3 regions of the Pseudazoarcus sp. NS36 genome follow, and region 3 is predicted to be linked to each of the others. Evidence: riboswitches for the same ligand, from Rfam matches in the RefSeq annotation. Region 3 holds a riboswitch; each other region holds the start of a gene.

Region 1 (11,873 bases), on a different contig from region 3:
GAACGGCGTGTTGGGCTCCAGCGTCAGGTGGTAGCAGGAGAGGTGTTCGGAGCCGAAGGACAACGCGTTCTCCAGGTCGGCCAGCGCACCGGCGATATCCTGCCCCGGCAGCGCATACATCAGGTCGAGGTTCACCCGCTCGAAGTGCTGCAATGCGATGGCGATGGCGCGACGTGCTTCGGTGCTGTCGTGGATGCGGCCAAGCGCCTGCAGATGCGTGTCGTCGAAGCTCTGGATGCCGATCGACAGCCGGTTGGCGCCGGCTGTGCGGAAACCCCGGAAGCGTTCCATCTCGAAGGTGCCCGGATTGGCTTCCAGCGTGATCTCGGCGTCCCGATCCAACGCGGTGTGCTGCGCGATGGCGTCGATCACGCGTGCAAGGCTGTGCGGCGACATCAGGCTGGGCGTGCCGCCGCCGAAGAACACGGTGCTGATGCTGCGGCCGGCCACGCCGGGCGCAGCGGCGGCAAGGTCGGCAATCAACGCGTCGATGTAGCGGCGTTCCAGTTCGGCAGCGTCATGGCCTTCGCGCACGGTGTGCGAATTGAAGTCGCAGTACGGACACTTCTTCACGCACCACGGGTAATGCACGTACAGCGACAAGGGCGGCGGACTGGCGGGCGTCGGGGCATCCGTGACGGCCGGTCGGGTGACCGACTGCACCGCGAGGCGATGCACGGGGTGACTCACGTGCCGTAGCGCTCCAGGCGCTCAAGCAGGTGGCGCATCGCGGCACCGCGATGGCTCAGGGTGTTCTTGAGCTTCGGGTCGAGTTCGGCGGCGGTCTGTTCCAGTTCGGGCACCCAGAACAGCGGGTCGTAGCCAAAGCCGGCCTCGCCGCGCGGGGCGTCCAGAATTACGCCGTGCCATTCGCCGTCGGCGATCAGTGGCTGGGGGTCGTCGGCATGGCGCACCAGTACGATGGCCGAATAGAAATGCGCACGACGATCTTCCACGCCGGCGAGGCGTTCGAGCAGCAGGGCGTTGTTGCGTGCGTCGGACTTCGGTTCGCCGGCAAAGCGGGCAGAAAGTACGCCCGGCGCGCCGCCCAGCGCCGCCACACACAGGCCGGAATCGTCGGCAATGGCCGGCAGACCGGAATGGGCCGCCGCGTGACGCGCCTTGGTCAGCGCGTTTTCGACGAAGGTGGCGTAGGGTTCGTCGGCTTCGGGGATGCCGAGTTCGCCCTGCGACACCACCTCGATGCCCAGCGGTGCGAGCAGGGCATCGAGTTCAGCGGCTTTCTTGGCGTTGTTACTGGCCAGCACCAGACGCTGGAACATGGCTTACTCCTGTGCGAGGGCGATCTTCTGCGCTTCGACCAGTTGGGCGATGCCGTGTTCGGCCAGCGCCAGCAAGGCATCGAGTTCGGCGCGCGAGAACGGTTCGCCTTCGGCCGTGCCCTGCACCTCGATCATGCCGCCGGAGCCGGTCATGACCACGTTCATGTCGGTGTCGCAGGAAGAATCCTCGACGTAGTCCAGATCGAGCACGGGCTGGCCATTGACGATGCCGACCGACACCGCGGCGACCATGTCGCGCAGCGGACTCTGTGCGAGCAGGCCGGCGGCAACCAGACCGTTGAGCGCATCGCACACCGCCACGCAGGCGCCGGTGACGGACGCCGTGCGCGTACCGCCGTCGGCCTGCAGCACGTCGCAGTCGATGATGATCTGGCGCTCGCCAAGCGCGGTCAGATCGACCACTGCACGCAGGCTGCGGCCGATCAGGCGCTGGATCTCCTGCGTGCGACCGCTCTGCTTGCCGCGCGCGGCTTCACGCCCGCTGCGGGTGTGGGTGGAGCGCGGCAGCATGCCGTACTCGGCGGTGAGCCAGCCCTGCCCCTTCCCGCGCAGGAAGCCCGGCACGGACTCCTCGACGCTGGCCGTACACAGCACGCGGGTGTCGCCGAACTCGACGAGTACCGAGCCTTCAGCGTGGCGGGTGAAATGGCGGGTGATGCGCACCGGACGAAGCTGGTCCGGGCGTCGCTGATCGTGTCTCATGGATTTCCTTACTTGAACTTGCGGATCGTGGAATTGATTTCGGTGATCGCGCGTTCGATGTCTTCGTCGCTGAATTCGGCGTCGGTATTGGCAAGTGTGGTGGTATCGAAACTGTCCATGTGCGTCGTGAAATGATCCGGCGCGAGCATTTCGGTCTCGATGGCCGCTGCGGCGTCGGTGCCGCCGCCGTGCCAGCGCATGGCGACAATCGAGAGATTGTCGCAGACTGCGCCACCGAGCTTCTCGGCGCGGTCGAGCAGATCCGGTACGCGCTGCATGATGTTTCCGTCAGACAGCCCGGCCACCATGCCGGCATTGCTGACCGGTCCCCACACACCGTCCGAGCACAGGGCCACGACGTCTTCTTCCCACAGCGTGATGCGCGGTGAGAGGTCGATCTGCGGGGGATGGTCGCCGCCCAGGCAGCTGTAGATGCGGTTGCGTTCGGGGTGGCGGTCGGCCTCCTCCGGCTGGATCAGGCCCTGATCGAGCAGCATCTGCACGCGCGAGTGGTCGCGCGTCTGCGCCACGATGTCGCCGTGACGCAGCACGTACAGGCGCGAATCGCCGGCGTGCGCCCACCACGCCGAGCTCTGCTGCACGATGCAGGCCACGATGGTGGTGCGCGGCGCTTCGGGCAGGTATTTGTCGAAGGCGTAGTCGAGGATGGCGTTGTGGGCATCGTCCAGCGCATTGCGCAGGAAGCGGGTCGGGTCTTCGAGCGCCGGGCGCGCCTCACGCTGAAAGGCGCCGACGATGATCTCGGTAGCGATCTGTGCGGCGATCTCGCCATGCAGATGGCCGCCCATGCCGTCGGCGACCAGCATCAGCAAGGCTTCGCGCGAGTACGAATAGGCGATGCGATCCTGATTGGTCTTGCGCTTGCCGATGCGGCTGTCCTGAAAAATCGTGAACTTCACTACCGTTGCGTCCTCAGCTACGCCCGATGAATGACTTCAGCCGGGTGCCAGCGTCGGCAAACAGCCCGGCCGGCAGTGCGTCCCCCTCTTCGCGTCGCATCACGGATTTTTGCAGTGAATAGGCGCTTTGGGGCCGTTTGAGCGGGTCCAACTGCAGACACCAGTCAATGGTTTCAAGCAGTTCCTGAGAATAGCCCTGCGGGCGGCGCTCGGCCAAGGGCATCATGGTTTCGATACGTGTGCGCTCGTCCGCGCGCGGCGGGGCGCTGCCGATGATGCACGCATACATGCTGGCACCGACGCTGTAGAGGTCGCTCCACGGACCGAGCTTTTCGCGCTCACCGTACTGCTCGGGCGAGGCGAAGCCCGGCGTGTACATCGGCTTGAGCATGGGCTGCTCGGAGGCCAGCGTCTGGCGCGCGGCGCCGAAATCGAGCAGCACGGGCGTGCCGTTGGTGCGCAGATAGATGTTCGAAGGCTTGATGTCCAGATGCAGCATCTTGTGCGCGTGCACCTCGCGCAAGCCGTTGAGCGTGCGGCTGAACACCGCGCGGATGAAGCGCTCCGGCACTTTGCCCCGGTGTTTCTGGATATACTCGTTGAGCGTACGACCCTTTTCGAACTCCATCACCATGTACACCGTGCCATTGGTGCGGAAGAAGTTCAGCACCCGCACCACGTTCGGGTGCATCAGTTTGGCAAGTGAGCGGCCTTCCTCAAAAAAGCATTTCATGCCGTAGCGAAAGGCGGACTGGTATTGCGAGGAGATGTGCGGCGCGGTTTCGCCGGGCTGACGCAGGGCCAGAGAATTCGGCAGATATTCCTTGATCGCCACCGGCGTGCCGGCTTCGTCGCGGGCCAGATAAACGATCGAGAATCCGCCATGCGAGAGCTGTTTCTCGATGCGGTACTGGTCAATCTCGAATCCGGCAGGAAGGGCAGCGTTTGCCAGGGCAGACATGTTCGGGAGCGGGTCGTGGCGTCAGTGGGTGGCCAACAGCGGGCTGTGGTGGAGGAGTGTAATGGATGGGACGGACTTTCCGGAGAAATGACCGATGATTTGTAGCATGACGGGCTTTTCCGTCCAGCAGTGCGAAGTCGGCCGCGCCAGCCTGCATCTGGAATTGCGCAGCGTGAATTCGCGGTTTCTTGACCTTGTTTTTCGCATTGGCGACGACCTTCGGCTGTTCGAGCCGATGTTGCGTGAAGCCCTGTCGGCGAGGTTGTTGCGCGGCAAGCTCGAGTGTCGCTTCAGTCTGCAGGTGGACGGCGGCGGTGTCCCGCATCTGTCGATCAATTCCGCGCTGCTTGAACAACTTCGTCACGCCGAAGCGGCCATACGTACTCGCATGCCCGAGGCCAAGGAGCTTTCGGTCGCCGAAATCCTGCGCTGGCCCGGCATGCTCGCCGAAGACCGCATCGAAGCAGAAAGTCTGCGCCCGCAGGTCGCACAACTGGTGGCCGCGGCACTTGATGACTTTGTTGCCAGCCGTGCGCGCGAGGGCGAGAAGCTTGCGGGCATGATCCGCGAGCGCGCCACCGCGATGCGTGCACTTGTTGCCCGCGCCCAACCGCGCATCCCGGAAGTGGTGGCCGAGTATCAGGCGCGCCTTACAGCACGTCTGCGAGATGCGGTGGCTGCGCTTGACGAAGATCGTATCCGCCAGGAAGTGGCGGTGTTCGCGCAGCGTGTCGACGTGGACGAAGAGCTCAACCGTCTGGTTGCCCACCTTGATGAGGTCGAACGTATCCTCGATACGGGTGGTCAGGCCGGCAAGCGGCTGGATTTCCTGATGCAGGAACTCAACCGCGAAGCCAATACCCTGGCCTCCAAGTCCGCGGCGGGCGACATCAGCAGCATCGCCATGGAAATGAAGGTGCTGATCGAGCAGATGCGCGAACAGGTTCAGAACATCGAGTGAGGAGTGGCGGATGCCTGGAACCCTGATCATTATTACCGCCCCTTCGGGCGCCGGGAAAACCACCCTGGTGGGCGGTTTGCTCAAGCGCGACCCGCACGTCAGGCTGTCGGTCTCGTACACCACCCGCGCGCCGCGCGAGGGCGAGGTGGATGGGCAGCACTACCATTTCGTTGATATTTCGACCTTTCGGAACATGCGGGATAACGCGGAATTCCTTGAGTGGGCAGAGGTGCACGGCAACTATTACGGCACCTCGAAGGCCTGGATCCGCGAGCAGATTGAATCAGGCGACGACATCCTGCTGGAGATCGACTGGCAGGGCGCGCAGCAGGTGCGCAAGGCCTTCCCCGAGGCGGTCGGCGTGTTCGTTTTGCCACCGTCCTTCGAGGTGCTGGAGCAGCGCCTGCGTGGGCGTGGCACGGATCCCGACGACGTGATTGCCCGGCGTTTGCTGGGTGCGCGTGGCGAGATGCGCCATGTGGGAGAGTTTGACTACGTTATACTCAATGATGTCCTCGAGGACGCCATTGGCGACCTCGTGGCCATCGTCCGCGCTTCGCGGCTGCGTTGTGCGCGGCAGCGGGCGCGGCATTCGCGTTACATTGAATTTCTTGAGCAGGATTGATCATGGCCCGTATTACCGTTGAAGATTGTCTGAAGCAGATCCCGAACCGCTTCCAGCTCACGCTGGCTGCCACTTTCCGTGCGCGTCAGCTCACGGTCGGCGCCAGCCCCATGATCGAGGCCGAGAAATACGGCAAGGAGAAGGCGACGGTCATCGCATTGCGCGAGATCGCCGACGGCAAGGTCGGGCTTGAGGTGCTCAACCGCGGCCAGGCCTGATTCTCCGGGGAGGGTTTTTGAACTCAGGGCATGCGAACGTAAGCGTTGACCGACACTGCCGGCGCAAGGCGGCAGTGTGCGCATGTATGCCCTGGTTGCAGCGGGGGTAGGCTCATGGCTATCGCGACCGATGTGGCCCCGCTGCCCAAGGAACCGTTCAGCCCCCCCTCGTCGAGCGTGCTGTCGCTTGATTTCGGCCGGCTCAAGGCCAAGCTCGAAACCTATCTGAAGTCCGAGGATATCGGCCTCATCGAGGCTGCCTACCATTTCTCGGCTGACGCCCATCAGGGCCAGTTCCGCAGCAGCGGTGACCCCTACATCTCGCACCCGGTTGCAGTCGCGGACATCATCGCCGACTGGCGGCTCGACGCGCAGGCGCTGATCGCAGCGCTCCTCCATGACGTAATGGAGGACACCCACATTTCCAAGCAGGAGATCGCCGGTCGTTTCGGCAAGGTCTCCGCCGAGCTGGTGGATGGCCTGTCCAAGCTCGACAAGGTCGAATTCCGCTCGCGCAAGGAAGCGCAGGCCGAGAACTTCCGCAAGATGCTGCTGGCCATGGCCAACGATCTGCGGGTGATCCTGATCAAGCTGGCCGACCGTCTGCACAACATGCGCACGCTCGACCACGTACGTCCGGACAAGCGTCGACGCATCGCCACCGAAACGCTCGACATCTACGCGCCGATCGCCAACCGGCTGGGCCTCAACACGCTCTACCGCGAGTTGCAGGAGCTGTCGTTCGAGCACAAGTACCCGATGCGTTTCCGTGTGCTCGACCGGGCTGTCAGGGCCGCGCGCGGCAACCGCCGCGAGGTCGTCGGCAAGGTGCTCAAGGCGCTGGAAGAACGCCTGCCGCAGTGGGGCATCGCCGCCGACATCTTCGGGCGCGAGAAGAACCTGTTCTCGATCTACCGCAAGATGGTCGAGAAGAACCTGTCGTTCTCGCAGGTGCTCGACATCTACGGCTTCCGCGTCATCGTGCCGGACGTGCAGACCTGCTATGTCGCCATCGGCGCGCTGCATTCGCTCTATAAACCGGTGCCGGGCAAGTTCAAGGACTACATCGCGATTCCCAAGGCCAACGGCTATCAGTCGCTGCACACGACGCTGATCGGCCCATTCGGCACGCCCATCGAAATCCAGGTGCGCACCGCCGAGATGCACCATATCGCCGATGCCGGCGTGGCCTCGCACTGGCTGTACAAGGACGACGAGAAGACCCTCACCGAGTTGGAGCAGCGCACGCACAACTGGCTGCAGTCGCTGCTGGAGTTGCAGCACACCTCGGCCGAGGCCACCGAGTTCCTCGAACACGTCAAGATCGACCTGTTCCCGGGTGAGGTCTATGTGTTCACGCCGCAGGGCAAGATCCTGTCCATGCCGCGCGGCTCGACGCCGGTGGACTTCGCCTACGCCGTGCACACCGACATCGGCAACCGTTGCGTAGCCTGCCGCATCAACGCCGATCTGATGCCGCTGCGCACCGAGCTGCACAACGGCGATCAGGTCGAGATCATCACCGCCGCGCACGCCAATCCTAACCCGGCCTGGCTGTCGTATGTGCGCACCGGCAAGGCGCGTGCGCAGATCCGTCACTTCCTGAAGAACGCCCACAATGAAGAGTCGGTTGCGCTGGGCGAGCGCCTGCTCAATCAGGCCCTGCGCCCGCATGGTCTGGCGCTGGGCCAGATCAGTACCTTCGCGTGGGACCGCTTCCTCAAGGATCGCGGGGTCAAGAGCAAGAAAGAGGTCTATTCCGAGATCGGTCTGGGCAAGCGCCTGCCGGTCATCGTCGCGCGCCGTCTGGTGCAGGCGCAGGAGCAGGAATCCGGCCGCCCCGACGTCATCAAGCCCAAGTCCATCTCGCCGATCCAGATCAGCGGTGCCGAAGGCATCGCGGTGCAGTTCGGCACCTGCTGCCAGCCGATTCCGGGCGACCCGATCATCGGTGTCATCCGCAAGGGCAAGGGGCTGGAAGTGCACCGCCACGACTGCACCGCGGTGGCCAAGGTGCGCGGCGACCGAGGCCGCTGGGTGGATGTCGAGTGGGAGCCGGCACACGAGCGTTCCTTCGAGGTCACGCTCAAGATCATCACGCGCGAAGGTCGCGGTGTTCTCGCGCGCGTTGCCAGCGCGATCGCCGAAGAAGACTGCAACATCCAGAACGTCACGATGGACAACGAGCAGGGCGTGTACATCGCGCTCAACATCACCATCCAGGTGCGTGACCGCATGCATCTGGCCACAGTGATGCGTGCAGTGCGTCGTGTTCCCGAAGTGATGCGCATCGGCCGCACCCGCAGCGACGGTAGCTTCGGCCGCAGCATGTAGTAGTTTTTTGCACACAACCTACTAGGGGTAGTGTGTAACCGCGCTTGACCTCCTCCGTTTCCGAATCCAGAATCCAATCCAGCTTCACGGTTGCCCGGCTCCACGGCCGGGCATGAAAAGGGAATCCGGTTCAATGCCGGAACTGCCCCCGCAACTGTAACCGGCGAGTCTGTCACCACCCCAAGCCACTGGGCCCTGCACTTCGGTGTATCCCCGGGAAGGCCGGCGACAGATCATGACCCGGAAGTCAGGAGACCTGCCGTGCTGCCACTTCCTTCAATGCAATCGGGGCGGGGTGCCCCGGCGAGGACATGGCTTACACCATCTCTCTTGTCCGTCCGACAACCGTATTCCGCCGCGCCTTGAGGCCGGCGGTTGCTGCGCGTTTGTCCGGAGCTCCCCGCACGACACTCCAGGAGCTCCCATGGACCGCCCTCAGCTAGACCTCTCCCTGCCACCCTTCAAGGTCATCCGCCGCAATGGTTCGGTGGTGGATTTCAATCCGGGCAAGATCGCCGTCGCCATGAGCAAGGCCTTTCTCGCGGTCGAGGGCGGTCATGGCGCGTCCTCGACGCGCGTACGTGATGTCGTCGGTCAGCTCACCGAGGTGGTGGTCGCCGCGCTGGTACGGCGCAAGCCTGATGGCGGCACCATCCACATCGAGGACATCCAGGATCAGGTCGAACTTGCGCTGATGCGGGGCGGTGAGCAGGAAGTGGCGCGCGCCTACGTGCTGTACCGCGAGAAGCGCTCCGCCGAGCGTGCGCTGGAAGCGCCGCGCAGTGCGCCCGAGCTGCATGTCGATATCGACGGTCGGCGTGAGCCGCTGGAGCGTGAGCGCCTGGTGCGCATCGTCGAGGAGGCCTGCATCGGTCTGGCCGATGTGACCGCGGCGCCGGTGGTGGATGCCGCCATGCGCGATCTATACGACGGCATGCCGCTGGGCGAGGTGCACAAGGCGCTGGTGCTGGCCGCGCGTGCGCTGATCGAACGCGAGCCGGGCTACAACTACGTCACTGCGCGCCTGCAGCTGCACCAGATCCGTCTCGAAGTGCTGGGCGAGGAAGTGGCGCAGAGTGACATGGCCGCGCGCTACGCCGAGGCCTTTCCGGCCTACGTGAAGATCGGCGTTGAGGCCGGTCTGCTCGATCCGCGACTGGCACAGTTCGATCTGGCCCGCATCTCGGCCGCGCTGGACGCTTCACGCGACCTGCAGTTCGGTTACCTCGGTCTGCAGACCTTGTATGACCGCTACTTCCTGCACGTCGACGAGCGCCGCATCGAGCTGCCGCAGTGCTTCTTCATGCGGGTCGCTATGGGTCTGGCAATCAGCGAGATCGACCGTGAAACGCGCGCCATCGAGTTCTACGAAGTGCTGTCGCGTTTCGACTTCATGAGCTCCACGCCGACGTTGTTCAACGCCGGCACCATGCACTCGCAACTGTCGTCGTGTTACCTCACCACCGTGTCCGACGACCTCGACGGCATTTTCCAGGCCATCAAGGAAAACGCCATGCTGCAGAAGTTCGCCGGCGGTCTGGGCAACGACTGGACGCCGGTGCGCTCACTGGGGAGCCGCATCAAGGGCACCAACGGCAAGAGCCAGGGCGTCATCCCGTTCCTGAAGGTCGTCAATGACACCGCCGTGGCGGTGAACCAGGGCGGCAAGCGCAAGGGCGCGGTGTGCGGCTATCTCGAGACCTGGCACCTCGACATCGAGGAATTCCTCGACCTGCGCAAGAACACCGGCGACGACCGCCGCCGCACGCACGACATGAACACCGCGCACTGGATTCCCGACCTCTTCATGAAGCGCGTGCGCGAAGACGGCCAATGGACGCTGTTCTCGCCGGCCGACGTGCCCGACCTGCACGACCTTTTCGGGCAGAAATTCGAAGCCGCCTACACCGCCTATGAAGCCAAGGCGGACGCCGGCGAAATCCGCCATCACAAGCGTGTGCCGGCCGTGCAACTGTGGCGCCGCATGCTGTCGATGCTGTTCGAGACCGGCCACCCGTGGATCACCTTCAAGGACCCGTGCAACCTGCGCTCGCCGCAGCAGCACGTCGGCGTGGTGCATAGCTCCAATCTGTGCACGGAAATCACGCTGAACACCTCGGACACCGAGATCGCCGTGTGCAACCTCGGCTCGGTGAACATGGTCGCGCACCTCAAGGATGGCCAGCTCGACCACGAGAAGCTGGCACGCACCATCAAGACCGCCATCCGCATGCTCGACAACGTCGTCGACATCAACTTCTACGCGGTCGGCAAGGCGCGCAATTCCAACCTGCGTCACCGCCCGGTCGGCATGGGCATCATGGGTTTCCAGGATTGCCTGCACAAACTGGGCATTGCCTACGCCTCGCAGGAAGCGGTCGACTTTGCAGACCGTTCGATGGAGGCCATCGCCTATCAGGCCTACAGCGCTTCCAACGAACTGGCGCGCGAGCGCGGCGCCTATTCGACCTTCCGCGGCAGCCTGTGGGACAAGGGCGTGCTGCCGCTCGATTCGGTCGACCTGCTGGAACGTGAGCGCGGTGTGCCGGTCGAGCTGGACCGCTCCAGCGCGCTCGACTGGGAGGGTCTGCGTGCCCGCATCACGCAGTACGGCATGCGCAACTCCAACTGCATCGCCATTGCCCCGACCGCGACCATCGCCAACATCGTCGGCGTGTCGGCCAGCATCGAGCCGGAGTACCGCAACCTGTACGTGAAATCCAACCTGTCGGGCGAATTCACGGTGGTCAATGAATCGCTGGTGGCCGAGCTCAAGGCGCGCGGCCTGTGGGACGAGGTCATGATCTCCGACCTCAAGTACTACGACGGCGCGCTGGGCAAGATCGACCGCGTACCCGAAGACCTGCGTGTGCTCTACGCCACGGCCTTCGAGATCGACACCGCGTGGATGGTGGAAGCCGCCGCGCGCCGCCAGAAGTGGATCGACCAGGCGCAGTCGCTGAACATCTATGTGGCCGGCGCCTCGGGCAAGAAGCTGCACGACACCTACATGCTGGCGTGGACGCGCGGCCTCAAGACCACCTACTACCTGCGTTCGCTGGGTGCGACTTCGGCCGAGAAATCCACCGGCAGCGGTGGGGAGCTGAACGCCGTAGCGGCCACCGTTGCGGCGGTCGCTACCGCCCAGGTCGGTGAGCCCAAGTTCTGCGCCATCGACGATCCTGACTGCGAAGCCTGCCAGTAAGCCGCTCTGCACACGCCACAAGACAAGGACAAGACATGCTCGATTTTGAAGACAACATCGCCGCCGCGCCGGCTACGCCGCAAGCCCCCAGCCCGACTCCGGCACTGACAGCCACCGCCGCACACGAGAGCCAGCGCGTGCGCGCCTCCGACAAGCGCGCCATCAACGGCGCCACCGACGTGAACCAGCTCGTGCCGTTCAAGTACCACTGGGCGTGGGACAAGTATCTGGCCGGTTGCGCCAACCACTGGATGCCGCAGGAAGTCTCGATGCAGCGCGATATCGCGCAGTGGAAAGACCCCAACGCACTGACCCCCGACGAGCGTCTGATCGTCAAGCGCAACCTCGGCTTTTTTGTCACGGCCGATTCGCTGGCGGCCAACAATATCGTGCTCGGCACCTACCGCCACATCACTGCGCCCGAGTGCCGCCAGTATTTGCTGCGTCAGGCCTTCGAGGAGGCCATTCACACCCACGCCTACCAGTACATCGTCGAGAGCCTGGGGCTGGATGAGGGCGAGATCTTCAACGCCTACCATGAGGTCGACAGCATCCGCGCCAAGGACGACTTCCTGATCCCGTTCATCGACACGCTGACCGACCCCAACTTCAGCACCGGCACGCCCGAGGCCGACCAGCAGCT
Region 2 (11,873 bases), on a different contig from region 3:
GCAATCCTGCGGCCGTGTTCCAGTGCGCGTTCGAGTTGTGAGCGCCACATCGCCGGTTCCAGCGCGTAGTTGGCCGTGCCGTGTTCGATCTTGGCGGCCAGCAATCCGGGGCGGGAGGAGAAGTCGTGGCTGACCCCGGCGTCGACAACTGTCAGTGCCAGCGCCATTTCGCGGCATGCGGCGTTGAGCAGGGCGGCGCCCGAGAGCATGCGCTCGACGCCTTGCCAGGTAAGCTTTTGCGGCAGTGAGGAGGCGCCGGCGGCGATGGCGCCATGATCTCCGGCGAAGAGCGCGATCGTCGGTCGCCGGACGGTGGGTTGCAGTGTCTGCTGCACCAGTCCGAGTTGCAGCGCCAGCGATGTGACGCGTCCGCGGGGTAGCCCGTCGAGACGGGCGCTGAGGGTGTCGTGCAGGCTGGTGTCGGGCGGATCGATGCGGAACTGCATGCGGCGGTGCCTCTTCCGGAGCGTCCGGGCCAGTCTAGCACCGTGCGCCAGAAGGTTTCAGCGGTTGAACCACTTCAAGGTGGTGCCCCAGTCTTCAATGTCGATACGGGTGCTGTGGGCAAACGCAAAATCCAGTGTCAGCCAGCGCTCGCGTGGCAGGCCCAGCAGGTGCCCGGCGATGGCGCGCAGCGGCCCGCCGTGGGCCACCACCACCACGGGGGCGACCGGTTCTGCGGCCTGCACATCGGCCAGCCAGGCGAGTGTGCGCGCGGCCATCTCGGCCGAGGATTCGCCGCCCGGCGCGCGAAAGCCGAAGGGGTCGTCGGCCCAGGCGTCGATGGCGCTGCCGAGCGTGTCGTAGCGCTGCAGTTCCCACTCGCCGAAGTGCATCTCGGCCAGCCGCGCGTCGATGCGCGGCGTGCCGATGGCCTCGGCCAGCAGGCGCGCGCGGGCGAGCGGGCTGGCGTGCAGTTCGAACGCTTCCGGCAGCAGTGGCGCGAGCCGTTGCGCGGCCACCTCGACCGGCTCGGCCAGCCCGATATCGCTGGAGCCGTAACAAGTGCCGGGCGTGATGTCCGGGCGCGGGTGTCGGATCAGATGGAGTTCCATGTCGCCAGAATCGTCAGGTAGCAGGCCAGTTCGGTGAGTTGCTGTGCAGCGCCCAGGCAGTCGCCGGTGTAGCCGCCGAGCCGGCGCTGGAACAGGCGCGCGCAGTACAGCGTGACCAGCGCAACAACGATGGCGGTGAGCAGGGCCGTCGGCACGCCAAGCAGCAGCAGCGGCAGGCTGCCAGTCCCGGCGGCAATCGTCAGTTCGCGGCGCGAGAGCTGGCGTGCCAGTGGCTTGGCTTTGGAGAGTTCGTCCTCGCGCACGTACTCCAGCGTGTGGATCAGGCTGGTCGAGGCTAGCCGCGAGAACGCATGTGCGGCAATCAGCGCGGCGGCCAGCGCCCACGCGCCGTGCCCGGCCAGCCCGACCAGCGCCGCGGCCTTTGCGAGCAGCATCAGCACCAGCCCGACCGCGCCATAGGTGCCGATGCGCGAGTCCTTCATGATGGTCAGCACCTGCAGGCGCTCCCAGCCGCCACCGAGGCCGTCGCAGGCGTCGGCCCAGCCGTCTTCGTGGAAGGCGCCGGTCAGGCGGATGGTCACCGCCATCGACAGCACCACGGCCACCGTGGCCGGCAGTACGGTCATGGCCAGTGCTGCCGATGCCGCGCCGGCGATGCCGACCACCCAGCCGACCAGCGGGAAGTAGCGCGCCGCGTGGTTGAGGCGTTCGGGCGACCAGGGCACCCAGGCCGGCACCGGAATGCGCGTGAAGAAGCCGAGCGCGGTGAAGAACAGCTCCAGCTCTGCGCGCAGGCGGGGCGGTAGCTTCATGCGGGTTCGCGGCCCGAAACGCCGGCCGATTCGAAGCTTGCCATGTCGTTCAGAAAGGCCGCCGCGGCCTGCAGCAGCGGGAAGGCCAGCGCCGCGCCCGAACCTTCGCCCAGCCGCATGCCGAGGTCGAGCAGCGGCTCTACGCCAAGGTGGGCGAGTTGCTGCGCGTGGCCGGCCTCATCCGAGCAGTGGGCGAACACGCAGTAGTCGAGCACCTCGGGCACGATGCCCTGCGCCGCGAGCAGCGCGGCGGTGACGATGAAGCCGTCGACGACGATGACCATGCGCTTTTCGGCGGCGCCGAGCATGGCGCCGGCCATCATCGCGATCTCGAAGCCGCCGTATTGCATCAATGCGTCATACGGGTTGGTCGGGCGGCCGCCGCGCCTCAAGGCCTGTTCGAGCAAAGCACGTTTGCGTATCACGCCGGCATCATCCAGCCCGGCGCCGCGGCCGGTGATGCGCTCCAGCGGCAGGCCGGTGAGGCAGTGCGTCAGCAGCGAGGCCGAAGCCGTGTTGCCGATGCCCATCTCGCCCAGGCCGAGCGCATTGCTGCCGGCCGCCGCGGCCTGGTGGGCGAGCTGGCGACCACGCTCCAGTGCGGCTTCGAGGACCTCCGGTTCGATGGCGCGGGTTTCAAGGTAGTTGGCCGTGCCGTGCGCGAGCTTGGCGTCGATCAGCCCTTCGCGCGGGCCAAAATTGTGCGCCACGCCGGCGTCCACCACCGACAGCTGCAGCCCGGCCAGCCGCGAGAACACGTTGATGGCCGCACCGCCGGCGAGGAAGTTCTCGACCATCTGCCAGGTCACGTCCTGCGGGTAGGCCGAGATGCCGGCCTTGACTGCGCCATGGTCGCCAGCGAACACCAGCATCTGCGCATTGCACAGGCTCGGTTCGGTGGTGTTCTGGATCAGCCCGAGTTGCAGCGCCAGTCCCTCGATGCGGCCGAGCGCGCCGAGCGGTTTGGTCTTGGCGTCGATACGCGCCTGCAGGGCGGGGGCGAGACGGCGGTCGAGTGGCAGGATCTCGAAGGGCATGGTGGTCGGCGTTGGGGGGTGAAGCGGCGGATGGTAGCACCGGCCGCTGCCGGCTCACGATGCGGCGGGCCTTGTCCGCATGCCTGCAGGGGGAGTAAAAGACGTGCTCTTCGAACGGGCTGCGACGCAGGCACACACATGAACGACGATCACGGCAACAGCCATCGTTTCAACGACGCCGAGCGGCAGGGCGTATATCGCGCCATCTTCGAGCGTCGCGACGTGCGCGCGCAGTTCCGCCCCGACCCCTTGCCGGACGAGGTGCTGGCCCGCCTGCTGGCGGCCGCGCATCACGCGCCGTCGGTGGGTTTCATGCAGCCCTGGGATTTCGTGGTGGTCACCGACCGCGCCGTGCGTCAGCGCGTGAAGGACGGCTTTGACCGCGAGAACGCCCGCGCCGCTACGCTGCATGAAGGCGAGCGCGGCTTGCTGTACCGCCGCCTCAAGCTCGAAGGCATTCTGGAAACGCCGCTCAACCTGTGCATCACCTGCGACCGCAAGCGTGGCGGCACCCATGTGCTGGGTCGCAGCAGCATGCTCGACACCGATCTGTTCAGCACCTGTCTGGCGGTGCAGAACCTGTGGCTGGCGGCGCGCGCCGAGGGCGTCGGGGTGGGCTGGGTCAGCATCATCGACCCGGACGAGCTGGCCGGACTGCTGGGCCTGCCCGACGGCGTCTATCCGCTGGCCTATCTGTGTCTGGGCTATGTGGATGAATTTCTGACCGAACCCGAGCTGGCGCGGGCCGGCTGGCGCCAGCGGCTGGACCTGCGCTCGCTGGTGCACCGCGATGGCTGGGGTGGCGGACTGGCGCAGGACGATCCGTTGCGGTCCGCCCTGGATGCGCTGAAAGTCAGCCCTTGAGGCTCAGCGGCAGTCCTGCCGCAATGAAGCTGACCTTGTCGCAGCCTGCTGCCACGGCCTGATTGAGCCAGCCGGCTTCATCGCGAAAGCGTCGGCCCAGAGGGGTTTCCGGCACTAGGCCGAGGCCGGTCTCGTTGGCCACCAGCAGCACCGTTCCTGGCAGCGTGGGCAGCAATGCCAGCAGCGCGTCGCGCTCGCGCGCCAGTGCGGGCTCGTTCGCGCTGGTGCCATCGCCGAGCAGGTTGGCGAGCCACAGCGTCAGGCAGTCGACGATCACCACGCGCCCCTCGGCGGCTTCGTTCTGCAGGGCATTGGCCAGTGCCAGCGGCGCCTCGACGGTGCGCCAGTCGGCGGGCCGATCGGTCTGATGGCGGCGGATCCGCTCGGCCATCTCATCGTCCAGCGCTTCGCCCGTAACGATGACGCTGACGGGCCCGCCATGGGCGCGGGCGAGCTGTTCGGCGTGGCGGCTCTTGCCCGAACGGGCGCCGCCGAGAATCAGATGGGAACTCATGCAGGCTCAAGTGGTCGCGGCGTTTCAGGCTATCATGCGCGCTCGCCCCACGAGGGGCGAACGTGTTTCAGGTGCCTGACAGCAGTTCATGCTCGAAGGGTAAACGGGAAACAGGTGAGCGACGGATGCCTCCGCGCGATGCCTGTGCTGCCCCCGCAACGGTAAGTGGAAGCAAGGCGCGTCAAAATGCCACTGGACTACGGTCCGGGAAGGCGATGCGTCGGACGATGCAGTGTCGTCCAGCCCATGAGCCCGGATACCGGCCTGCCACACATCGGCGAAGTTCCGCGGGGTGGCGGCGCGACCTGTTTGACCCGGTTTGCTCACTCCCTGGATCTTCGGTTTTGTTCTGGTTCTGCCGCGCGGGGACGCACGGCTGGCCGTCAGGGAGTTGTCCATGCAGTTCAAGATCAAGCTCGCCGCGCTCGCGGTGGCCTCCGTATTTCCGTTTTCCGTTTCCGCCGAAGAGCGTTCCACCAAACTCGACCCGGTGCTGGTGACCGCAACGGGCGTCGAGATGGCCGACGTCGACGCACCCTACGCCTCCGAGGTGCACACCCGCCGCGACATTGAACGTTCCGGCGCCGCCACGCTGGCCGAATACCTGTCGCGCTATTCCTCGGTGAACGTCATGCCTAACTTCGGCAACCGTTTCACGCCGGCCATCGACATGCGTGGCTACGGCATCGGAGATGGCTACCAGAACATCGTCGTGAGCGTGAATGGCCGCCGCCTGAACAACATCGACATGGTGCCGCAGCTGCTCGGCTCGGTATCGCTGGGCGACATCGAGCGCATCGAGATCACCAAGGGCAGCGGCTCGGTGATGTACGGCGATGGCGCCATGGCCGGCACCATCCAGATCTACACACGTGCGCGCACCGGTGTGACGCTAGAAGGCTATGTCGGCAGCCATGGTGCGAGCGGGTTAAGCGCTTCCGCAGGCATCGACCTTGGACGTTTCGCGATCTCGGCCAGCGCCGAAAAGACCGATCACGACGGCTTCAGCAAGAAGGATGTGACCGGCCACCGCGATGAATCGGAGTCCGATTCGTGGCAGCTCAGCCTCAGCGGCAAGCCGGTGGACCGCTTGCGCTTGAGCTTTGATGCGGGCAAGACGCGCATCGACACGCGCTACCCAGGTGACCTGACTCAGGCGCAGTTTGACGAAGACCCTGCGCAGTACAACGATACGCCTAACCCCTTCACCCTTGTCCCTGACCCCTACACCCAGCAGGATTTCAACTCCGACTACTGGCAGGCCGGCGCTGAGTTCGACCTTAGCCGTGAGCTGACGCTGAGCCTGCGCCACTCGCGCGAGGATAAGGAGTCGGTGTTCGCCTCCGGTTTCGCGTCCGATTACGACTATGACTCCACCGATGTGGCGCTGAAATTCCGCCGTGGCGGTCTGGCGCTGACGACTGGCTTGCAGGCCTTCGACGGTCGCCGCACCGGCAGCGACAACAAGACCGACAAGGACAACCTGGGCTGGTTCGTGCAGGGGCAGTACGAGTTCGACCGCTTCCTGGTTTCGGCCGGCTGGCGCAGTGAGCGCGTGAAGTACGCCTACCGCCCGGATGTCGGCGCGGCAGACAAGGATGACCACAAGCTGTCGGCCTGGGATATCGGCGTGAACTACCGCGTCGACGACGCGTGGTCGGTGTTCGCCAACTACAACTCGGCCTTCCAGGCGCCCGACGTGGACCGCTTTTTCGTCTGGGGCGGTGGCTTCAACGCCTTCATCGACCCGGCGCGCGTGCGCACGCTCAACGTCGGCTTCAACCACGTGACGCCCGCCAACCGCCTGAAGGTCACGGCTTTTCACGCGAAGCTGCATGACGAGATCTACTACAACGCCAACACCTTCACGAACACCAACATCGACCGTTCGCACAAGTACGGCATCGAGGTGCAGGACACCTGGCGCATCAACGAGCGCTTCACGGCCGGCGTGAACTACGCCTGGACGCGCGCGATCATTGATCGTGAGAACGACGGCGGTGGCGCCTTCAACGGCAAGAACCTGCCGGGCGTGTCGCGGCATTCGGCGGTGGTCTCGCTCAACGCCAAAGTCGGCGAGAATGGCAACCTCAACCTCTCGCACAGCTGGCGCAGCAAGGCCTACGCCTCGAATGACTTCGACAACAACAATGCGCAGAAGACGAAGGCCTACCACTCCACCGATGTCTCCTACCGCCATCGCGTCGCGCGCGACGTCGAGCTGTTCGCCTCGGTCAGCAATCTGTTCGAGCGCGAAAACGGCTTGTGGGTGCGCGACGACGCGGTTTATCCGGTCGACTTCACGCGTACGTGGCGAATCGGTGCGCGCGTCTCGTTCTGAGCCTGAGCAGGCGGCGTGCGTCTGATGTCCGGGCGCATCCGTCTGCGGATCATTCTTGCCGCGCTCGCGCTGTCCGGCGTGGGCGCGGTGCTGTGGGCGCTTACCGCCGGTGAGTTCGCCGTTACCCCGTTGGCCGCCATGGCTGCGCTGTTCGGCTCGGGCACGGGTATCGAATCCGATGTCGTGCGTCACTTGCGCCTGCCGCGCGCCATTGCCGTGTTTGCCTGCGGCGGCCTTCTGGCGCTGGCCGGTGCGCTGATGCAGGTGCTGCTGCGCAACCCGCTGGCGGACCCCTACATTCTCGGCATTTCCGGCGGCGCGGCGGTCGGCGCATTGTTCGCGATGATGATCGGCCTGGCGCCATGGATGGTCGACGGCGCGGCCTTCGCCGGAGCCCTGGGTGCCATGTTGCTGGTGTTCGGGCTGGCGCACGGCGATGGCTCGTGGACGCAGACGCGCTTGCTGCTCACCGGCGTGGTGGTGGCCGCCGGTTGCGGCGCGCTGGTGTCGCTGATGCTGTCACTCGCCACCGACACCCGCGTGTATTCCATGCTGTTCTGGTTGATGGGCGACGCCAGCGGTGCCACGCAACCTTGGCCGGCGCTGGTGGTGCTGGGCGTGGCGCTGGTGGTGCTGGCGCCGTTCGCGCGCGATCTCAACGTACTCTCTCGCGGTGAGGACGGCGCCCGTGCGCTGGGCGTGGATGTGCGCATGCTGCGCTATCTGCTGTACGCGCTGGCGTCCATGCTCACGGCCGTGTCGGTCACCATGATCGGCTCGGTGGGCTTCGTCGGGCTGATCGTGCCGCACCTGGTGCGGCTGGTCATCGGCAACGACCAGCGCGTGCTGTTGCCGGCCGCCGCGCTGGCGGGCGGCACGCTGCTGACCATTGCCGACACCGCCGCACGCACGGTGCTCTCACCCATCCAGCTGCCAGTCGGCGTGCTCACTGCGCTGATCGGTGTGCCGCTGTTCCTGTTCCTGCTCTCCAGGCGGATGCGCTGATGGCGGTCGGCGACATCCTGCTCGACATCGATCAACTCGCGCTGCGCATGGGCGAGCGCTGGCTGTGCTGCGCCTTCAGCCAGCAACTGCGCGCCGGCGAGGTGCTGGTCTTGCTCGGTCCCAACGGTGCGGGCAAGACCACGCTGCTGCGCACGCTCGCTGGCCTGATGCCCCCTGCCGCCGGCCAACTGTCGATTGCCGGTCGGGCCGTGGCCGACTGGCCGCCGCGCGAGCTGGCGCTTCTGCGCGGTTATCTGCCGCAACAGCAGCCAGACCTCTTTCCGTCCAGCGTGCTGGAGACCGTGCTGGTCGGCCGTCACCCGCATCTGGGACGCTGGGGTTGGGAGGGCGAGCAGGACGTTGCTGTGGCCGAGGCCGCCCTGCGCGAGACCGGCATGCTGGATTTTGCCGCGCGTGACGTGCAGACCCTGTCCGGCGGCGAGCGCCAGCGCGTTGCGATTGCCGCGCTGCTCGCGCAGGCCCCGCGCCTGATGCTGCTCGACGAACCCACCAACCACCTCGACCTGCACCACCAGATCAGCACGCTGGAGCTGCTGCGCGAGCGCGCTTCGCAGGGCTGCGCGGTGGTCACCGTGCTGCACGACATCAACCTCGCCGCAAGGCTGGCCGACCATGTCGTGCTGTTCGATGGCCGTGGCCAGGTGCTGGCCGGCGCGCGCGACGAAGTGCTGCGCCCGGACGTGCTGGAGCAAGCCTTCTCGCAGCCGATGGACTGCCTCGAACACGCCGGCCGGCGCATCTTCGTGCCGCGCTGACCCCCGTTTTTTTCTGTTTTACCGGAGCATTCATGAGCGACGAAACCGAACGCAACCAACGTCACAACGAGCGCATGAAGCGCAAGAAGCAAGTCATCGACGCCAGCATCGCCAAGGCCACTGAGGAGCGCGGCCTGCTGCTGGTGAACACCGGCAACGGCAAGGGCAAATCCAGCGCGGCCTTTGGCGTGCTGGCGCGCGCGCTGGGTCATGGCATGCGCGCTGGCGTGGTGCAGTTCGTGAAGGGGCGTTCCGACACCGGCGAAGAAGCCTTCTTCCGCCAGCAGCCCGGCGTCGAATGGCATGTGATGGGTGAAGGCTTCACCTGGGACACGCAGGATCGCGCGCGCGACATCGCCAAGGCGCAGGAAGGCTGGGCCCAGGCCCGCGCGCTGCTCGACAACCCCGACATCGGGCTGGTCGTGCTCGACGAACTCAACATCGCGCTGAAGTACGGCTATCTGGACGTCACCACGGTGCTGACAGATCTGCAATCCCGCCCGCACATGCAGCATGTCATCGTCACCGGCCGCGGCGCGCCGGACGAACTCATTGAGGCTGCCGATACGGTGACCGACATGGGTATGGTGAAGCATGCCTACAAGGCCGGTGTGCAGGCGATGCCGGGGGTGGAGTTCTGAGGCGGGGCATGGCCTTTAGCGCATCGGGATGTTGCGTTCGCTCAGTACGATCTTGTTGCCATTGGCGTCGAAACGTACAAGTTCCTGGCGGCCGTTGCGGCACCGGGCGTAGATCGTGTTCAGGACGCCGCCGGATTCAGCGATGCATTCCTGCTTGGGGCGAGGCTGGATGGTGATCCATTGTGGTTGCAGTGAGCTGAGGCCCTGTGCGACGCCTGCGCTGAATTCGCCAACGGCTTTGCCAGCCTGATGCGTTGCCGATTGGGCGAACGTAGGGGTGGAGAGACTTAGGGCGAGTGCGAAAAGAAAGATTTTCATGCACCAAGACTAACCTCATCGGGTATTTCCACCACAGTGGAGAATGCAGGTCGTCAGAAACTTTTCCGCACTTCCTCCAACTGCCCACACAGTTTTTCAGCACCATCCAGAATCCGCGGGCTGTGGCGCTGGATCAGATCCGGCGGGATGTGGAACAGATGGCCATTGCGCACGGCGCTGAGGTCGCCCCAACGCCGCCAGTCATCCAGCCATTCCGGCCGCGAGGCGTCCATGCCGCTGGCGACGATGGCCTGGGGGTTGGCGGCCAGTACGCTTTCCATACCGATGCGCGGGGTGAGTACGGGCAGTGCGGCGAAGACGTTTTCGCCGCCGCACAGGCGCAGCACCGCCGAGATCAGGTGATCGCCGTTCACGGTCATCAGCGGCGCATGCCAGACCTGATAGAACACCCGCACGGGAGCCTGTCTGGCGTACTTCGCTTCGAGTGCCGCACGGCGGGCGCGGAAGGCTGCGGCGGCGGCTTCTGCCGTGGCGGAGGTGCCCGCGAGCTGGCCGATGCGCTGCAGGCTGCGGGCGATGTCGTCGAGCGAATGCGGGTCGTTCACGAACACCGCAATGCCCAGCGCCTGCAGGCGTTCGCGCTCGGACGGGCGGTTGCCCTCGCCCCAGCCGATGACCAGATCCGGGCGCAGCGCCAACACCGCCTCGACATCGACCTTGTGATAACCGCCGACGCGCGGCAGGGCTTTGGCGGCTTCGGGGTAGTCGCTGTACGACACCGCGCCGACCACCTGTTCGCCCGCGCCAGCGGCGTAGAGCAGTTCGGTGACGTGCGGCGCGAGGCTGACGATGCGCCGCGCCGGTTCGGCCAGCCGCACTTCGCGGCCCAGATCGTCGGTGACGGTGATGGCGTCCGCCTGCGCCAAGGCGGGCAGCAGGGCGATTGCCAGCGTGGTGAACAGTCGGCGGATCATCGTGAAATTCCGGTCAGGGCGTGGTCGAGTGCGGTAGCCAGTCGCGCCAGTTCTGCTTCGGTGGCGGGCAGGCCGAAGCGCAATGCCGCTGGTTCGGCGAAGCGTCGTACGAGTACGCCCTGTGCGGCCAAGCGCTCCGTCAGAAGGTCGGCGTGCGGCGTGAGTACGCGCTGGAAAAGGGCGGTGCCGTGCGGGGCGAGGCCGCGGGCGCGCAGCACGGCGGCAAGCTTGGCTGCATCCTGCAAGAGGCGCGCCCGTGTCGCGCCTTGCCAGGCGTGATCGGCGAGCGCCGCGCGCAGTGCGTGGCGGGCCGGGCCGCTGACGGCCCACGGGCCGAGGTGTTGGGCCAGCGCCGCGCGCAGTTCGGCCGGTGCAAAAACGAAGCCGCCGCGTGCCCCGGCCAAACCGAAGAACTTGCCGGGCGAGCGCAGTACGATCAGCCCCGGCGCGCCCGTCTGCGGTACGAGCGAATCCTCCGGCGTGTCGTCGATGAAGGCTTCGTCCACGATCAGCCAGCCGCCGCGTGCGGCGAGCTGCTGATGCCAGTCGATCAGCCGGGCGTGGGCAAAGCGTGTGCCGCAAGGGTTGTTGGGGTTGGACAGCACGACGATGTCGCTGTCGGCAACGGCCGCCTCCAACTCATGCGGCGCGCACGGCTGCGGATTGCGCGCGCGCCAGGCCCAGGCGTGTTCGCCGTAGGCGGGGTTGAGCAGGCTCACGCGCGCGCCGGGCAGCACGGTGGGTAGCGCCTGGATGGCGGCCTGCGTGCCGGCCACCGGCAGTAGCGCTGCGCTGCCGTAATAACGGGCGGCGGCGGCTTCGAGTCCGTCGTCGTCTTCCGGCAGGCGCTGCCACACTTCGGGCGGGATCGGCGGCACCGGGTAGGCATGCGGATTGATGCCGGTGGACAGGTCCAGCCAGTCGCTCAAGGCGATGCCGTAACGCTGCGCGGCTTCGCGCAGACGGCCACCGTGTTCGGGATGCGACTTCATATTGCGGCCAGCACAAGCAGGTTGATGGCCAGCACGACCAGCAGCCACAGCCACACGCCCTTGCGCAGCAGCTTCACCGCACGGCGGATGCTGTCGGCATCGGGAGCCCGCCTGCAGCCGAGCGCGGGGCGCGCCTCGATCTGCCCGTGGTAAGGTGCCGGGCCGCCAAGTTGCACCCCCAGCGAGCCCGCGCCCGCGGCCATCACCGGGCCGGCGTTCGGGCTGCTCCACAGCGGAGCCTGCGTGCGCCAGCAGATGAGTGCGTCGCGCGTGCGGCCGAGCAGGGCGTAGGTCAGCGCCGTGAGCCGGGCAGGAATCCAGCCGAGCACGTCGTCGACGCGCGCGGCAAAGCGGCCGAAGCGCAGATAGCGCGGTGTGCGATAGCCCCACATGGCGTCCAGCGTGTTGGCCAGCCGCGCGAGCAGGGCGCCGGCGCTGCCGGCGATGCAGAACCAGAACAGCGTCGAGAAGACGGCATCGTGGCCGTTTTCGAGCACCGATTCGGTGGCGGCGCGGGCCACGCCTGCGGTGTCCAGCGCGGCTGTGTCGCGGCTGACGATGCGCGCGACCTGCTCGCGCGCGGCATCCAGTTCGCCCGCTGCGAGCGGTGCAGCCACGGCTT
Region 3 (5,625 bases):
AAGGCTTGATCGTGACCACCGAGCATTTGCGCACCATCCCGGGCGGGGGCCGCAAGCCGGGATACTGCCTGCCGGCCTCGCGCGCCTTCTGTGCCGCGCACGGGCTGTGCTGGCGCACCTTCGTGCGCGAGGGCCTGCCGGCCGAGGTGCTGCTGGCCACCGGCGACGCGCTCGCCATTGCGCTGGTCGAGCATGCCCGCGCCTGCGAGGAGGCACACGATGGGCAGTAGCAAGAAGGTCACCGTCGGGTACCGGTACTTCGCGGACGTGCTGATGGGCTTCTCGCGCATGCCGTGCGACGCGTGGCGCGCCATCAAGATCGGCGGCCGCGAGGCCTGGAGCGGCAACCTGACCGGCAACGGCGTCATCGACATCAACAAGCCCAACCTGTTCGGCGGAGACGCTGGCGCGGGCGGCGTGGTGGGCAAACTGCACGTGATGTTCGGCGCGCCGGACCAGGCGCGCAACAGCGCGGTGGTGGCGGCCTTCGGGCCGCTGACGAGTGCGCTGCGCCACGTCAATACGGCCTTCTTCACCGGCCAGCTGTGCGCCATCAACCCCTACCCGGAGCCGTGGATGGTGCAGCGGACCACCATCCTCAAGGGCTGGCAGAACGACGAGGCGTGGTATCCCGCGCGGGCAGTGGTGGCCCCCGACGGGTTGCCTGTGCCGGCGATGAACCCCGCCCACATCCTGGTCAAGGCCATGACGCTGCGCGACGTGGGCGGCGGCCAGCCGATGAGCCGTCTCGATCTGGACGGCAGTTTCACCGCTGCGGCCGATGCGCTGCATGCCGAGGGCTTCGGGCTGTGCCTGCGCTGGAACACGCGGGTGAGCGTGGGCGAGTTCCTGCAACAGGTGTGCGACCACATTGCCGCCAGCCTGTATGTGTCGCGCCGCACCGGTCTGGTAACGCTCGCGCTGGCCCGCGGGGATTACGATGTCGATGATCTGGCGTTGTTTACCTTCGAGACGGGGCTGCTCGAAATTGAGGAGGCCGACAGTCCGGCCGGCGCGGGCGCGGTGAATGAGGTCGTGGTCGAGTGGCGCGATCCGGTGACCAACGAGACGCGCTCGACCGGCTGGCGCAACACGGCGGCCATCGCCGCCTACGGTCGGCGCAGCGAAACCATCCAGATGCCGGGCCTGCCCACGGCGCAGCTTGCCGCCCGGGTGGCCGCCCGCGAGGGCGAGCTGCGCGGCTCGGGCCTCAAGCGTTACAAGCTGGCCTTTGACCGGCGTGCGCGCGACATTACGCCGGCTGGCGTGTTCAGGATTTCCGCGCCGCAGCTGGGCATCGGCGAGGTGGTGCTGCGGGCGGTCAAGGTCGAGGACGGCGGGCTCGAAGACGGCGTGATCCGCATCACCGCCGTGCAGGACGTCTTCGGGATGGACAGCACTACCTATGTGGGCGTGCAGGAAAGCACCCACGTGATTCCTGACCGCAGTGCGGTGCCACCGGCCGCGCGGGCGCTACTTGAGGCCAACTGGCGCGAGTTGGCCGCGCGGCTGAGTGCTCAGGATCTGGCTGCAATCGATGACAACAGCAGCGCCATGACGTCGGTGGCGGCCCGACCCACGCCGCTCGCATTCAATTACACCCTGCTGGCGCGCGTGGGCAGCAACCCGTTTGAGGCGGTGGGTACCGGGGAATGGTGCCCTTCGGCCGTGCTCGCCGCACCGGTCGGGGTGATGGCCGAGGCCATGATCATCGTCTCGGGGCTGGACCTGGACCTCGTTGAGCCGGGCGAAGCGGCGCTGCTCGGCACCGAATGGTGCCGCGTTGAGGCCATTGACCCGGCCGCAGGCACGCTCACGCTGGCGCGTGGTTGCGCGGACACGCCGCCGCGGCCGTGGCCGGCCGGCACGCGCGTCTGGTTTACCGATGCCGGCGCACTGGCCGTTGAACAGGAGTACCTGAGCGAGACCGTCAACGCCAAATTCCTGACCCATACCAGTTCCGATTCGCTCGACGAGGCGCTGGCAAACATCGACAGCATTACCCTGACCAACCGCCAGGCCAAGCCCTACGCGCCCGGCCGCCTGCGGCTCAACGGGCAGGCCTATCCGACCGCGCTGGAGGCCGAGGCGCTGCAGATCGAGTGGGCGCACCGCAACCGGGTGCAGCAGGCTGACCAGCTCATCGATGAGGCGCTGGGTAGCGTCACACCGGAAGACGGCACGACCTATACCGTAGTGGTCGAACAGCCGCCCGGCACCGTCTTTGCCACCCAGACCGGGATCACCGGCACCGCCGCCGCGCCCGTGGCGCCGGCCAGCGGCACCGTGCGCGTGAGCGTTACCGCCCACCGCGACGGGCTGGCGTCCTGGTCGGCCGCGCGCCACGACTTTGACTGGACCTACATCGCCCCCACCTTCGCGGAGCGCCTGCCCACCGCCTTCTCCCAGAGCAGCGTCTACGGCGCCCTGACCGCCACCACCACCAACATGCGAGACGGCGACGGCGCCACCGGCGCCGGCACGGCCAGCACCGGGTGGATCGAAGCGGATCTGGGCGCCCCGGCGGCTGTGTCGCGCGTGCTCGTGGCCGGCGGCAACATGCCCGGCTGGGGCGCCGTTGCAACCTACCTCAACACCGCGACGCTGCAGTACTACGACGGGGCGAACTGGGTCACCGTGCTGACCATCTCAGGCGTGACCGACAGCGGCGCGAATCGCGAGAAGGCTTTTGACTTTACCGAGGTCGTGGCCCAGCGCTGGCGGCTGTACAAGACCGTCTATCTGGCAACGACCGAGTTCCGCCTGTTCGGGGCGGTGTGAAAGACGGGCGGCGTGCCTAGGTGTTAGCGCACCTCGACACGCCCCCAACCTGCAGACAGGGGCTGCAAGCCAGGCAAGGCCCGCCGCTCTCGCGAGAGCGTGCCAAGCCTACCATTTGAAAAGGGCTTGCAATGGATGAAATACGCTGCGGCAACTGCCGTCGACTGCTCGGCCGTGGCCAGGCGGTGAAGCTGCAAATCAAGTGCCCGCGCTGCGGGTGCATGAATCAGTTCTTTGATAACCCGAAGGCCATCGAGCCTCCCCCTCGCGCGACGCGATCGCCGGACAAAGGAGAGCAACATGGCAGGCCCAATCATCCCCTGGATCGGCGGTAAGCGCCGCCTCGCAAAGCACATCATCCCGGTGATGCCAGCGCACACTTGCTACGTCGAACCATTCGCGGGCGGCGCCGCACTGTATTTCATGAAGCCCCCGGTCAAGGCCGAGGTGCTCAACGACATCAACGGCGACCTCGTCAATCTGTACCGCGTCGTGAAGCACCACCTCGACGCCTTCGTTCAGGAGTTCCGGTGGTCGCTGACCAGCCGGCAGATGTTCGACTGGGCAAAGCATGCCGCACCCGCCACCCTGACCGACATACAGCGCGCCGCTCGGTTCTACTATCTTCAGCGCCTGGCATTCGGCGCCAAGATATCCGGGCAGACATTCGGCACCGCCACCACGGCCGGGGCGCGGTTCAACCTGACTCGGGTTGAGGAGGATCTGTCGGCAGCGCACCTCCGGCTGTCACAGACCACCATCGAGCACCTTCCGTGGGCGGTCTGCATCGAGCGATACGACCGCCCACACACGCTGTTCTACCTCGACCCCCCGTACTGGGGAACCGAGGGTTACGGCGTCGAGTTCGGCCTCGACAACTATCAGCGGATGGCCGAGGTGGCCAAGTCGATCAAGGGCCGCATGCTCATTTCCGTCAACGACATCCCCGAGATGCACCGGGCGTTCGCCGGCCTGCACATCGAGCGCCTGGCCATCCGCTACACAGTCGGAGGCAACGGACGGTCGGGCACGTCGAGCGAGCTGCTCATACGCAACTGGTAGACGAGCAAACGACAAGGCCGGCATCAGCCGGCCTTTCGTGTCGCGCAAAATTCTTGTGTACTGTGCAACTCACGGCGCGGCCATTTATCTCGCTTCACGAGCCGCATTTATCGCGGCGCGCTTTATTCGGCTCTGCCGTGCTGACCATCACCGCCCGCCCGGACAGGCACAGCACGCGCGCGCCGGTCAGCAAGTCCTCGGCAAACAGTTGCGCTTCCACGGTTACCGAACGCTCGCCCACGCGTTCAACCCGCCCCAGGCATTCGGTCAGGCTGCCGGCGGGTACCGGCGCATGAAACTGCAACTCGCGCAGCGAGGCCGTCACCAGAGGCCCGCGCAGCGCCTTGCTGCCCAGGATGAAGGCCAGCTTGTCGAGCATCGACAAGGCCGCGCCGCCAAACAGTGTGCCATGGTGATTGCATTGATCCGGCAACACCAGATCGGTCAGGGAAAGCGTCAGGGGAGAAGACATGAAAGGCTCCGGTTGAAGGCGGAGCCGCAAACGGGAACGCGCGCTCCCACGCAAGCGTGGCAACGCAGCCTTCTCGCCAGGGACACCCCGCCCGAACGTGGTTGAAGAATGGCTCCGGGCAGGTCTCCTGACTCTCGGCTTCGCGTTGCACGCCGCCTTCCCGGAAGCTTCCAGTGGCAGATTGGCGTACGACTTGCCGATTACAGTTGCGGGGGCAGTTCCGGCTTGCGGGCGAAGTGCCCGTCACCGGATTCTCTTTTCATGCCCGCCGTGACGGCGGGCAACCTCGGAGTGGCGCAGATCATACCGGGTTGGAGTGCGCGGAGGGTTTTGTCGCACTTGTCTTGCAGGAGCCGTATTTCCGGAGACTTCCCGTAGGATGGTCCGGGCAAGCCGGGGTAAGGCGCCGCAACGGTATGGCAGGCGCCGGAGAAGTTTGGGCGATTGTTCGGATTGAAGCGTGCAACCGTCGGTAGGTCTTTGGCGACTCTGTGCACCTGTTCAGCGGGCTTGGCTCAGTGTCATCCGTTTCAGAGGTTGGTAGTGAAAAAGAAAATAATGACCAGGGTGTTGAAGAGCTCTTTCCGCGAGCCCTTCTGCAGAAACTTTGCCTACAACTACCTCCTCCGCAAGAACTCGGAGCACGCATCCTCCCGCGGTCATCGCATGGCTGTGTACGCCAACGACCTGATCGGGCTGTTCATCTACCTGAACGGTGTGCACGAAAAGGATGAAATCGAAGATCTCCTGCAGCTCATGGCTCTACTTGAGATCGATCTTTCTGCCGCTTCCGTGATCGACGCCGGAGCGAACATCGGAAACCATTCACTTGAGTTCGCCAGGCATTTCGCGAAGGTGCATGCCTTTGAGCCCAATCCGCATACATTCAAGTTGCTGAGCTTCAATGCCGGCTTCCGCCCGAACATTGCGGTGTTCAACCATGGGCTGTCAGACCAGGAAGAGGTCTTGCTGCTGTCGGAAAACATCGTGAATTACGGCGGGTCTTCGGCCGTACTGCCGGTCGACAGCGACTCTCGGGTACGAATTGAAGTCAAACGGCTGGACGATGTTGCGGAAGGGATCCGTGACGTCAGCCTGATCAAGATCGATGTAGAAGGCATGGAGCTCAATGTGCTGAAGGGCGCGGTCGAGACGATCCGCTTGCATCAGCCGATCATTGCCTTTGAACAGCACTCAACAGCGTTTATTGAAGGCGGAGAGACCGCCTCCATAAAATTCCTCAGAAGCCTTGGCTACGAGATGTGCGTGATCGAAACGGATCGAGACAGACAGTCGTGGATTTCAAGACG

The links. A riboswitch is a leader RNA that binds a small molecule or an ion and turns the genes downstream of it on or off. The one in region 3 is predicted to bind cobalamin.
Region 1: another riboswitch for cobalamin. It lies ahead of AC6H0R_RS05395 (ribonucleoside-diphosphate reductase subunit alpha); the one in region 3 lies ahead of AC6H0R_RS13860 (acyl-CoA thioesterase).
Region 2: another riboswitch for cobalamin. It lies ahead of AC6H0R_RS05095 (TonB-dependent receptor); the one in region 3 lies ahead of AC6H0R_RS13860 (acyl-CoA thioesterase).

The regions. Positions count from the first base shown of each region.
Region 1 is NZ_BAAKJA010000003.1:34,216-46,088, reverse strand. Features, by position in the region: gene hemW (radical SAM family heme chaperone HemW) at 1-678, opposite strand, end outside; gene rdgB (RdgB/HAM1 family non-canonical purine NTP pyrophosphatase) at 687-1,283, opposite strand; gene rph (ribonuclease PH) at 1,287-2,006, opposite strand; gene AC6H0R_RS05425 (PP2C family protein-serine/threonine phosphatase) at 2,015-2,926, opposite strand; gene AC6H0R_RS05420 (serine/threonine protein kinase) at 2,940-3,887, opposite strand; gene AC6H0R_RS05415 (YicC/YloC family endoribonuclease) at 3,982-4,848, shown strand; gene gmk (guanylate kinase) at 4,859-5,473, shown strand; gene rpoZ (DNA-directed RNA polymerase subunit omega) at 5,476-5,691, shown strand; gene AC6H0R_RS05400 (RelA/SpoT family protein) at 5,806-8,025, shown strand; cobalamin riboswitch at 8,096-8,303, shown strand; gene AC6H0R_RS05395 (ribonucleoside-diphosphate reductase subunit alpha) at 8,450-11,230, shown strand; gene AC6H0R_RS05390 (ribonucleotide-diphosphate reductase subunit beta) at 11,266-11,873, shown strand, end outside.
Region 2 is NZ_BAAKJA010000002.1:400,889-412,761, reverse strand. Features, by position in the region: gene AC6H0R_RS05125 (nicotinate-nucleotide--dimethylbenzimidazole phosphoribosyltransferase) at 1-446, opposite strand, end outside; gene cobC (alpha-ribazole phosphatase family protein) at 504-1,055, opposite strand; gene AC6H0R_RS05115 (adenosylcobinamide-GDP ribazoletransferase) at 1,040-1,810, opposite strand; gene cobT (nicotinate-nucleotide--dimethylbenzimidazole phosphoribosyltransferase) at 1,825-2,865, opposite strand; gene bluB (5,6-dimethylbenzimidazole synthase) at 3,004-3,729, shown strand; gene cobU (bifunctional adenosylcobinamide kinase/adenosylcobinamide-phosphate guanylyltransferase) at 3,719-4,243, opposite strand; cobalamin riboswitch at 4,296-4,525, shown strand; gene AC6H0R_RS05095 (TonB-dependent receptor) at 4,641-6,584, shown strand; gene AC6H0R_RS05090 (FecCD family ABC transporter permease) at 6,609-7,589, shown strand; gene AC6H0R_RS05085 (ABC transporter ATP-binding protein) at 7,589-8,365, shown strand; gene cobO (cob(I)yrinic acid a,c-diamide adenosyltransferase) at 8,398-9,006, shown strand; gene AC6H0R_RS05075 (hypothetical protein) at 9,022-9,324, opposite strand; gene AC6H0R_RS05070 (cobalamin-binding protein) at 9,378-10,259, opposite strand; gene cobD (threonine-phosphate decarboxylase CobD) at 10,256-11,251, opposite strand; gene cbiB (adenosylcobinamide-phosphate synthase CbiB) at 11,248-11,873, opposite strand, start outside.
Region 3 is NZ_BAAKJA010000009.1:276-5,900, reverse strand. Features, by position in the region: gene AC6H0R_RS13880 (hypothetical protein) at 1-230, shown strand, start outside; gene AC6H0R_RS13875 (hypothetical protein) at 220-2,781, shown strand; gene AC6H0R_RS13870 (Com family DNA-binding transcriptional regulator) at 2,913-3,116, shown strand; gene AC6H0R_RS13865 (DNA adenine methylase) at 3,082-3,843, shown strand; gene AC6H0R_RS13860 (acyl-CoA thioesterase) at 3,938-4,315, opposite strand; cobalamin riboswitch at 4,416-4,620, opposite strand; gene AC6H0R_RS13855 (FkbM family methyltransferase) at 4,859-5,625, shown strand, end outside.